One region of the Shewanella sp. SM74 genome, then DNA from elsewhere that is predicted to be linked to it. Evidence: predicted binding sites of a transcription regulator. Region 1 holds the regulator's gene; each other region holds the start of a gene.
What was found. Region 1 encodes ArgR, which controls arginine synthesis, uptake and breakdown. Its sites were predicted from a motif close to ANTGAATANNTATTCANT; they were not measured.
Positions count from the first base shown of each region.

Region 1 (3,288 bases):
CCAATAGGCGTAGCGATACGAATACTGCCTACCAGTTCACTGTTATGGCTGTGGGCACGGCTCTCCATGGCCGCAACTTCACTTAAGATCCGCTGGCAAAATTGTAGCGCTTCCTCACCCTGCAAAGTCAAGCTGGCGCTGCGCGTGGTGCGGTGTAATAAGCGTAAACTCAACCACTGCTCCACTTCTTGAATATGACGGGAAACCTGCAGGCGGCTGAGGTCTAAATGTTCGGCAGCTTTGGTAAAGCTGCCACAGTTTGCGACTTCGACGAAACTGCGTATTGCGGCAATTTTATCCACATTAGTATCCTATATTGAAACAATCATGCTCAATTATTGATGTTTATTAGGTGAAAAACTGCAAGTAAACTGGATCCAATGTAAATCATCTGAGTGAGACAATGAAATGAAAATCGCAATTTTAGGTGCAACGGGTTGGATCGGTGGTGCAATTTTAAAAGAAGCACAGAGTCGCGGGCATCAAGTGATAGCGTTAGTGCGTGACCCAAGCAAGTTATCCGTGGCTGACGTGGCAATACGTGCCGTGGATTTAGAGCAGCCATTGGTCGCCGATACCTTTGCTGACGTAGATGTCGTGATTGCCGCCGTTGGTGGCCGCGCCCAACAAAATCATGGTCTAGTGGCGAGTACGGTTCAGCATTTACTGGATGTGCTGCCTAACGCTAACGTGCCACGTTTATTGTGGGTCGGTGGTGCTGGGAGTTTAGAAGTGGCGCCGGGTGTGACGCTGGTCTCTAGCCCAGATTTCCCCGCAGCATATAAAGATGAGGCGTTAGCTCAGGGTGAAGCCTTGAAGGTATTCCGTGCGGCGCAAACGGCAATCAATTGGACCTTTGTGAGCCCAGCCGCTGAGATTTATCCCGGTGAGAGTGAAAGCCCGTACCGTCTTGGTGGCGACAGTTTCTTTACCGATGCTAATGGTCAAAGCCGTATCTCTGTAACCGATTACGCAAAAGCCATGGTAGATGAAGCCGAAAAGGGCGCTCACCCAAACCAGCGCATCAGTGTGGCTTACTGATATCGTTATAGTTGAGTTAGATATTATGAGTTAGATATTGTGCTGGAATGTGTAACGTAATCGGGACAATGGCCAAATAACCAGCGCGGTATTGCACTTCAAAATGTACAGGTAAAATAGAACAGGTCAGCTCACTGACCTGTTTTTTTATTCTGCATAATTGAATAAAGATTTGATGGTTTCTAAGGTATCGGCGATATCTTGGATGCTCGATGGGCAAATAAAGATAGTGTCATCACCGGCAATCGTACCCAAAATGCCTTCTGGTTTACCGATAGAATCCAACAAGCGGGCAATCAGCTGCGCGGCACCTGGGCTAGTTCGCACGACGATCATAGCTTGGTTGTGATCGACGTCGAGTACCAAATTCTTCAGTGGGCTACCCGCGGTGGGTACGCCTAATTCGGCTGGTAAGCAATACACCATCTCTTGCTTAGCGTTGCGAGTCCGCACTGCGCCGAACTTGCTGAGCATGCGTGACACTTTCGATTGGTTAATATTACCAAAGCCTTCAGCTTGCAAGGCGGTGACGATTTCACTCTGAGAGCCAAAGCGCTCTTCTTTTAAAATCGACTTAAAAATTCTAACAAGGTCATCCTGATTCTTGGTCGTTTGCATAATATTATTATTCGTTATTCAAAAAAACAGGCCCATTTTGAATATTTTTAGAAAAATTGTCAACAAATAACCAGATTGGTTGAATAAAAATTCACTAAGCCCCAGTGGTTAAGCGTTTGTAGGGGGCGTAAAAATCCCAATTTGAGTAATTGTTCTACATTGCTTCTACGTTATCCAGGAATTCTTTTGTCCCACGACTAAGGGATAATTGAAATTGTTGTGACATTCCAGTAATGTGACGCCAACGCAAATTAGATCCATGTCACACATATCCGAGAAATAACGGAGATAACTATGAAAGTTGCTGTACTTGGTGCTGCTGGTGGTATCGGCCAGGCTCTTGCCCTACTGTTAAAAACTCAATTGCCTGCGGGTTCACAATTGTCTCTATATGATATCGCACCGGTAACTCCGGGTGTTGCGGTTGACTTGAGCCACATTCCAACTGCTGTTGAAATCAAAGGTTTTGCTGGTGAAGATCCAACGCCTGCCCTAGTGGGTGCTGACGTTGTTCTAATTTCTGCTGGTGTTGCGCGTAAGCCTGGTATGGATCGTTCTGATCTGTTCAATATCAATGCGGGTATCGTTCGCAACCTGATCGAAAAAGTAGCGGCAACTTGCCCTACGGCTTTGGTTGGCATTATCACTAACCCAGTCAACACGACTGTGGCTATCGCTGCAGAAGTGATGAAAAAAGCGGGTGTTTACGATAAAAACCGTTTGTTCGGTATCACGACTCTAGACGTGATCCGTTCTGAAACTTTCATCGCCGAATTAAAAGGCCTGAACGTTGCTGACGTTAAAGTCAATGTGATCGGCGGCCACAGCGGCGTGACCATTCTGCCATTACTGTCTCAAGTTGAAGGCGCGACTTTCACTGACGAAGAAGTGGCAAGTCTGACGACTCGCATCCAAAACGCGGGTACAGAAGTGGTTGAAGCTAAAGCCGGTGGCGGAAGCGCGACTCTGTCTATGGGTCAAGCGGCTTGCCGTTTCGGTCTGTCTCTGGTTCGTGGTCTGCAAGGCGAAGCTAACATCGTTGAATGCGCCTATGTTGACGGCGGCAGCGAGCATGCTGAATTCTTCGCACAACCTGTGCTGTTAGGCAAAAACGGTATTGAAAAAGTACTGCCTTACGGTGAAGTGAGTGCATTCGAAGCTAACGCTCGTGATTCTATGTTAGATACGCTGAAAGGCGATATCAAACTAGGCGTTGATTTCGTTAAATAATCTTTCGGATAATCTTTTTAGATTATGACGAATTAAAAACGGAGCCATTGAGCTCCGTTTTTTTATGCCTGCGTTTTACTCTTTCTAAAGCTCATTCAGCGGCGCTTAGTGGGAATTTGGCAGTTATCGTCGCAGCGGGCTTTGCCCGTCAGTAAATAGGAGATGCGGTATCTGTGTTTTGCGAATCTGAGATAGCACCAATCGGCGACAGTTTTAATCACGGGCAGGCGTAATAGTTGGATCCAAGCGCGCGTCCCTGTCAGTGCCCACGCTTTACAGGTGACATCTAACCCGAGTAACACTTCGCCCGTTGCGGTTTCACCGTGAAGAATAGTATTGGCGTAGTCTCTATCTATATGGCTGAAACGCTCGCTAAAGTCGGGCGCATTTAAATCCTCT
Region 1 covers NZ_JAKKRZ010000012.1:139,651-142,938, reverse strand. Annotated here, with positions in the region: gene L5M49_RS14000 (LysR family transcriptional regulator) at 1-302, opposite strand, end outside; gene L5M49_RS13995 (NAD(P)-dependent oxidoreductase) at 409-1,041, shown strand; gene argR (transcriptional regulator ArgR) at 1,189-1,659, opposite strand; gene mdh (malate dehydrogenase) at 1,954-2,889, shown strand; gene L5M49_RS13980 (thiol-disulfide oxidoreductase DCC family protein) at 2,985-3,288, opposite strand, start outside.

Region 2 (3,288 bases), on a different contig from region 1:
TAACTGCTCATCCACCAGACAGCCACCGCCATGTACCATCAACACTTGCTGACCATTGGCTAACATAGCCGCAGCCGTATCCATCAATCGCGCCATCCCCATTTCACATTGCAGCAGCGCGCCGCCCACTTTAAGCACTAATACTGAGTTGTTTGTAGACATCTTGACGACTCTCTTAAATAAGGATGAACAATTAAAGGTTAAAATGAATCTTTATGCATTGCAGCGCTTGGCTGGCAGCACCTTTCATCAAGTTATCGATGGCACTGGCTACCACTAAGTAACCGCTATTCTCATCAAACTTCCAACCTAAATGGCAATTAGGTGTCAGCACCACATCGTCCACTTTCGGGAACTGATTGTGCTTTACAGTTACCAATGGCGCCTTGTCATACACACTATAGGCCGCGGCCACATCGGCAGTCGTAGTGCCTGGTTTTAGCTGCACGGTAATGGTCGCTAAAATGCCACGCTTAAAGTTGCCAAGGTGCGGGGTAAATATCACTTCTTGGCCAAGCTGAGTGGCGATCTCGGGTTGATGTCTATGGCCTAATACGCCGTAAGGTGTCAGGCTCACTTCACAAAAACTGGTATGTAACTGCGCTTTACGGCCCGCACCTGTTACGCCGCTCACGGCATTGATTACCGGATAAGCCGATGTCAGTAAACTCGCTAGCGGCTTTAACGCTGTCAATGATGCGGTCGGGTAACAACCTGGCACGGCAATCATCTTAGTCGCAGCGATTTCTTTAGCATTCCATTCGGCAAGGCCATACACGGCTTTGGCTAAAACTTCAGGATATTCATGCTCAAAGCCATACCACTTCGGATATTGCGCCACATCACTGAAACGATAGGCACCGCTTAAATCGAATACAGCTAACCCTTGGCTATAAAACCAAGCCGCTAAATGCAGGCTCACCGAGTGCTCAGTCGCGAGCACCACAGCATCGGCTTCGGCAACGATTTTTGCCTTAGCTTCATCGGACAATGGCGACAACGTTAATGCGATATGGCTGTAGCTAGGATACAAATCAGCTAAAGGTTTACCTTTATCTAAACTGTTTTCAGAAACATACAACCCCTGAATCGTCAGTTCTGCTGACGCATGGATTAAAGCGGTCAGTTGCGCGCCTGTGTAACCACTGGCACCAATAATGGCGATATTTTTCATGTTTTTTGTCTTATTAACCGAATCAAAGAAACTTAAAGAGTAGATGAATAGCTTACACGCAACCGCGCATATCTATGATGACAAGACTATCGTCGCAGGAAATCGTAATAGGTTGTTATTTTATTCACTGTCAGGCTAATACTGTGCATCATGATATTCACTCTACAGGTCACAGGTGGTGACTCATCTCAACTGATGGCTAGACTACCACAAAGATCTACTTATGCAATATATGTGAATATATATTTTTAATTTATTTTCATATTTTAAGCTCAAACTGGGATATCGAAGACACGCCTCCCATTCAGCTAACTCGTTAATAACTCAGTTATCCAGGGTCAATATGAGTCAAATCAGTCCTTTTCATTAACAGCTAAGATACATGTCTGCAAAGCATAAAATGATGCACTTCATATTCACTTGCACTAATCATCAAAAAATATTGCGTGACTTCGCATTTCTATTGAATATTCTTCATCAAATACCGTGATTGGTTGCATATCGGATAAGCCAGTCGTATAAGTTATAAGTTCTGCTGTTGACCATAGCCCCAAGTGATAGGTATTGTGCTAACGGGCTAAATGCACAGCGGAATTTTCATGTTTTTCTATTCGGAGTAACTATGTCAGTAACCATGGCAGACAATATGACAGATATGTATGCGTCATTAAGATCGAACGTGAGTATGTTAGGCCAAATCCTTGGCGATACTATGCGTACCCATCTTGGGGACTCTTTTCTTGAGAAGGTTGAACAGATCCGTAAGCTTGCCAAAGACTCACGCCGAGGCGATCAAGCCGCCAGAGAGCAAATGCTCGAGTTACTGACAGCTTTGCCAGACGAAGAATTAGTCCCTTTTGCAAAAGCTTTTAACCAATTTCTTAACTTAGCTAACTTATCCGAGCAATTTCATACTATCAGTCGTAATTGCGACGAACTTGTCTGCGTACCAGACCCAGTGGAACAACTCCTAGGCCGTATGTTAAATGGCCGTGTAGACCAAACGAAAATGCTCGACTGCCTTAAGACACTGGATATCGATCTGGTGCTGACAGCGCATCCCACAGAAATTTCACGTCGCACCTTGATCCAAAAGTACGCCGCCATTGTCGACTGCTTAACTGAGCAAGAAAACGATCAATTATCAGATAGAGAACGTCAGCAAATCAGTCTGCGCCTTCGCCAATTAATCGCGCAAATTTGGCACACCAATGAGATCCGCCGTGAGCGCCCAACACCTGTTGATGAAGCTCGCTGGGGATTATCAACCATTGAAGAGTCACTCTGGCATGCGGTGCCTGACTTCTTAAGACAACTTAACGATCGAGTGCAGCAACGTACAGGACAACAATTACCGATTGATATCGCGCCAGTGCGCTTTTCAAGCTGGATGGGCGGCGATCGCGATGGCAACCCGTTTGTTACCGCAAAAGTCACCCAAGAGGTGCTCGACCGTAACCGCCATGCTGCCGCCAGATTATTCTTAAAAGATATCGTGCTGCTGGTCGGCGAACTGTCGATGGAAGAAGCCAATGATGAGTTAAAGGCTTATACCAATAACAGCTGCGAACCTTACCGCCACGTGTTGCGCTCCATTCGTCAAAGACTGCGCGATACCATAGATTATTTAAATGCGCGCATCGAAGGCCACAATCCTGAAGTCGATAAGTCGAGCCTGATTTGGCAAGAAAGCGATCTCAAAGCGCCGTTAGAAATGCTTTATAAGAGTTTAACCGACTGCGGTATGCGCTTAATCGCCAACGGTTTATTGCTTGATATTCTCCGTCGCCTCGCCTGTTTTGGCATTCACATGCTCAGACTCGACATTCGCCAAGACGCCAGCCGTCACAGCGATGTGCTCGCCGAATTAACTCGCTATCTCGGCATGGGTGATTTCAACCATTGGGATGAAACCGAGAAACAAGCTTTCCTATTACGCGAACTCAGCAACCGTCGTCCACTGATCCCAAGTAACTGGCAGCCGTCAGCCGATGTGGCCGAAGTGCTCAATACCTGTCGTTTAATTGCTAAACATCCGGCTAAAGCACTTGGATCCTATGTGATTTCGATGGCGGGTAAACCATCGGATGTCTTAACGGTTTTACTGTTACTCA
Region 2 covers NZ_JAKKRZ010000008.1:181,918-185,205, forward strand. Annotated here, with positions in the region: gene argB (acetylglutamate kinase) at 1-162, opposite strand, end outside; gene argC (N-acetyl-gamma-glutamyl-phosphate reductase) at 194-1,174, opposite strand; gene ppc (phosphoenolpyruvate carboxylase) at 1,797-3,288, shown strand, end outside.
Region 2: argC (N-acetyl-gamma-glutamyl-phosphate reductase) is a predicted target of ArgR. The motif match lies at 1,408-1,425, and genes of this name have one in related genera.

Region 3 (3,288 bases), on a different contig from region 1:
ATCACCCAGTAGTCTTGACTGCATCACTAAAGCCAATGCTTTGGTCGATACGATTCAAGCGACTAAAAATACTCAGGATTTTTCGATGAATAGCAAACTTGGTACAACCCAGTGCAACGGTTATTGGTTTGGTGAAGCGGGCCTTGCTGTGCATGTGAATCCATAGCCTAAAGCTGAAGATAAGCCTAAATTTAAAGATAACTCAGCCAATGATTTTGGGATCTTGGCTGAAGCTTAACTGGCTAAAAAGCAGCACACTTGTCCAACACAATAAACTTCCCAGTCCAATCCATTCTAGTAGGGCTGGCCACCACAAAGTAGGACGCGGCAGTTGCAATACCATCTCCTGATAAAACGGTCTATCACCTTCGGTCAAGCCTAAATTGAGCTGTGGTGCATACAGAAACGTCAACATGCTACATAAGACTATTAACGCCAACAACCCAGTCCAACGGCCAAAGTTAGACTTGCCGAAACAGACCAAGGCTAAATAGAAGATCGAACTCAAACTCCCCAGATAGAAAAACCATTTCAGCCCAAGAACATGCAAGTGATACACGTTCACCGGAAATAATCCCACGCTCGCTAAAGCCAGAAAAGTGAGAGCCAAACTGATAAAGAAAGGGTATCCCCAGCAAGAAGTCACCTGCTGCAAAGAAGACAAACAATAGAAAACGAGGCTTAAACTGCCAAAAAACAATCCACCGTTAAGAATGACAGCGAAAGACGAATGACCATAAGTCCCTAATTCACTTAGGGTGTGATTCAAAAAATTGAAGCGATGGAATTCAGAATCATCGAACCCCAAAACAGTAATAACAATGCCAATTAAAAGCCCAAAGATCCCCAAAAAACCAAACTTAATGGCCAGTGTTGAGCCGCCTTTAATCGTAACCTTCTGTACTTTTGCGATCATGAATACTAGAGCTGGATGGGAGTAATACTAACTTACATGGAAATGAGAAGATTTAAAGCGGCGGGTATCCGCTTTATGAATAATATTTTTACTTTCATCGTTATTTGCGACTTTTTAGTCAATCACAAAAGCATCAAGATAGTGGAGAAGGTCACTTTTAGAGATAAGTCGATTTAAAGGCTTATCGCATAAAAATGTGTCCTAGTACCCAAGACTCCTTAACATTACCGCGATATGCACAACAGGTTCTCGTCAACGCTATATAGCCAGAGTTATCTCTATTGCACTTTCAAATCGAACAGAAAACCAGCCAACATGGCAGTAGCGCTAAAGTTGCTGATGTTTTTTTGTGCAGAAATAACATCTAGATAGTTTCACACACATCAGTAAACAAGTAATTAACCAGTCGTTAACCAACCTAAGGTAATTGATTGTAAGGCCATGTTTAATAATGATTTTACAGTAATAAAATCCAATATAACCACTCTTAATTTATCGACAACTAAAGTAAAATAACTATGCTGTTTTGCTGCTTATATCAAACTAACTAGCGAATCGTTTTACATAGAGAAGCTAAGCGAGTAATCTTCCCCATTCTCGTTTTTGAGTTGAATTTAAATGCACCTTAATTAGCGTCGACAGCTTGTTACGTGCGGCTATTTATTCAAATTTACCATGTACGACTCGTACTTTAAGGTGTACAACATTGGCTACTGAAAATAAAAACCGAAACATTAAGACGATACTCACCTTTATCGTCCCTTCGCTGATTGGTCTGTTGTTATTTATGACCCCTATCAGCTACAACGATGCGATCACAATTCCTATCGCTATCATATCTAAAGCACTGCAAGGCGCATTGAGCGGTGTGCTAACCCTCATAGTGACTATTATTGTTGTGACTACGGCGCTGGCCTCTTTACTGTCAAAAGTGTTTAAGCCCACATTCGTTACGCAAAATCACTTCCTTAATGGTTTATTGAATGTCAGCCCTATGTGGTTGACGACTCGGATCTTAGGTGCAGTGTTTATCGTACTGACTTACTTAGGTTTAGGTCCAGAGATCATCAACTCCTCGAGCACTGGCGCATTAGTCTTAAACGACTTATTACCTGTGTTGTTCTCGGTATTTATCTTTGCGGGTATGTTACTGCCGCTGCTGCTGAACTTCGGCCTACTCGAGCTCTTTGGCACACTCTTAACGAAAGTCATGCGTCCCGTGTTCAATCTACCGGGTCGTAGTGCTATCGATTGTATGGCCTCATGGTTAGGTGATGGCAGTGTCGGCATTTTGCTGACCAGCAAACAATACGAAGCCCGTTTTTATACCCAGAGAGAAGCCGCAGTTATTGGTACAACCTTCTCGGCGGTATCGATTACCTTCAGCTTAGTGGTGATTTCACAAGTTAAGTTAGAGCATATGTTTGTGCCCTTTTATTTGACTGTGTGTCTCGCCGGTTTTGCCGCCGCTGTGATTGTGCCTAAGTTGCCACCATTATCGTGGAAGAAAGACAACTACATAGATGACACACCACGCATGCCAGATGATGAGCTGATCCCTGCTGGACATGGCGCCTTATCTTGGGGCTTTGATAAAGCCTTAGAAAAAGCCGCCAGTGCCGGTGGCATAAAAGCTGTCTTAAATGAAGGCATTAAAAACGTTGTCGATATGGTATTTGGCATTATCCCTGTGGTAATGGCCATTGGTACGCTGGCACTGATTATTGCCGAGCACACGCCCATCTTTAACTATCTGGGGATGCCGTTTATTCCATTACTCGAATTACTGCATATTCCAGAAGCCACTGAAGCCTCTAAAACAATCGTGGTCGGTTTTGCGGATATGTTTATTCCGTCAATCCTTGCCAGCTCAATTGAATCAGATATGACCCGCTTTGTAATTGCAGCCTTATCTGTGACTCAGTTGATCTATATGAGTGAAGTCGGTGCACTGCTTATCGGCAGTAAAATCCCCGTCAACTTCGTTGAGCTTTTCGTGGTGTTTATTCTACGCACCTTAGTGACACTGCCTGTTATCGCAGGTGTAGCGCATTTATTGTTCTAACATTACGCTAGTTTGGGCCTAACGTAGGTTTTAATGTAAGTCCAACAAGCGTTCCAAAAAAGGGGAGTCAGATTAACTGACTCCCCTTTTTGTACTAACTCATACACGAACTGGCTGATTTGATTATACAGCGTGACTTAATCGTACAATCTCCACTCGACACCACACAACTCACTTTTGGACAGAAACGAGTCAGAGTTAAGGCTCTAAAGATGGATAGTGGGATTAGGAAAAGTATGCTGATCAATTAAAGTTTACACTGACCCCACATATTATAAATATAAAAGTATTAGCTTCTTCTAATTTC
Region 3 covers NZ_JAKKRZ010000006.1:3,675-6,962, reverse strand. Annotated here, with positions in the region: gene L5M49_RS07900 (U32 family peptidase) at 1-166, shown strand, start outside; gene L5M49_RS07895 (hypothetical protein) at 203-916, opposite strand; gene L5M49_RS07890 (YjiH family protein) at 1,623-2,981, shown strand.
Region 3: L5M49_RS07890 (YjiH family protein) is a predicted target of ArgR. The motif match lies at 1,524-1,541, and genes of this name have one in related genera.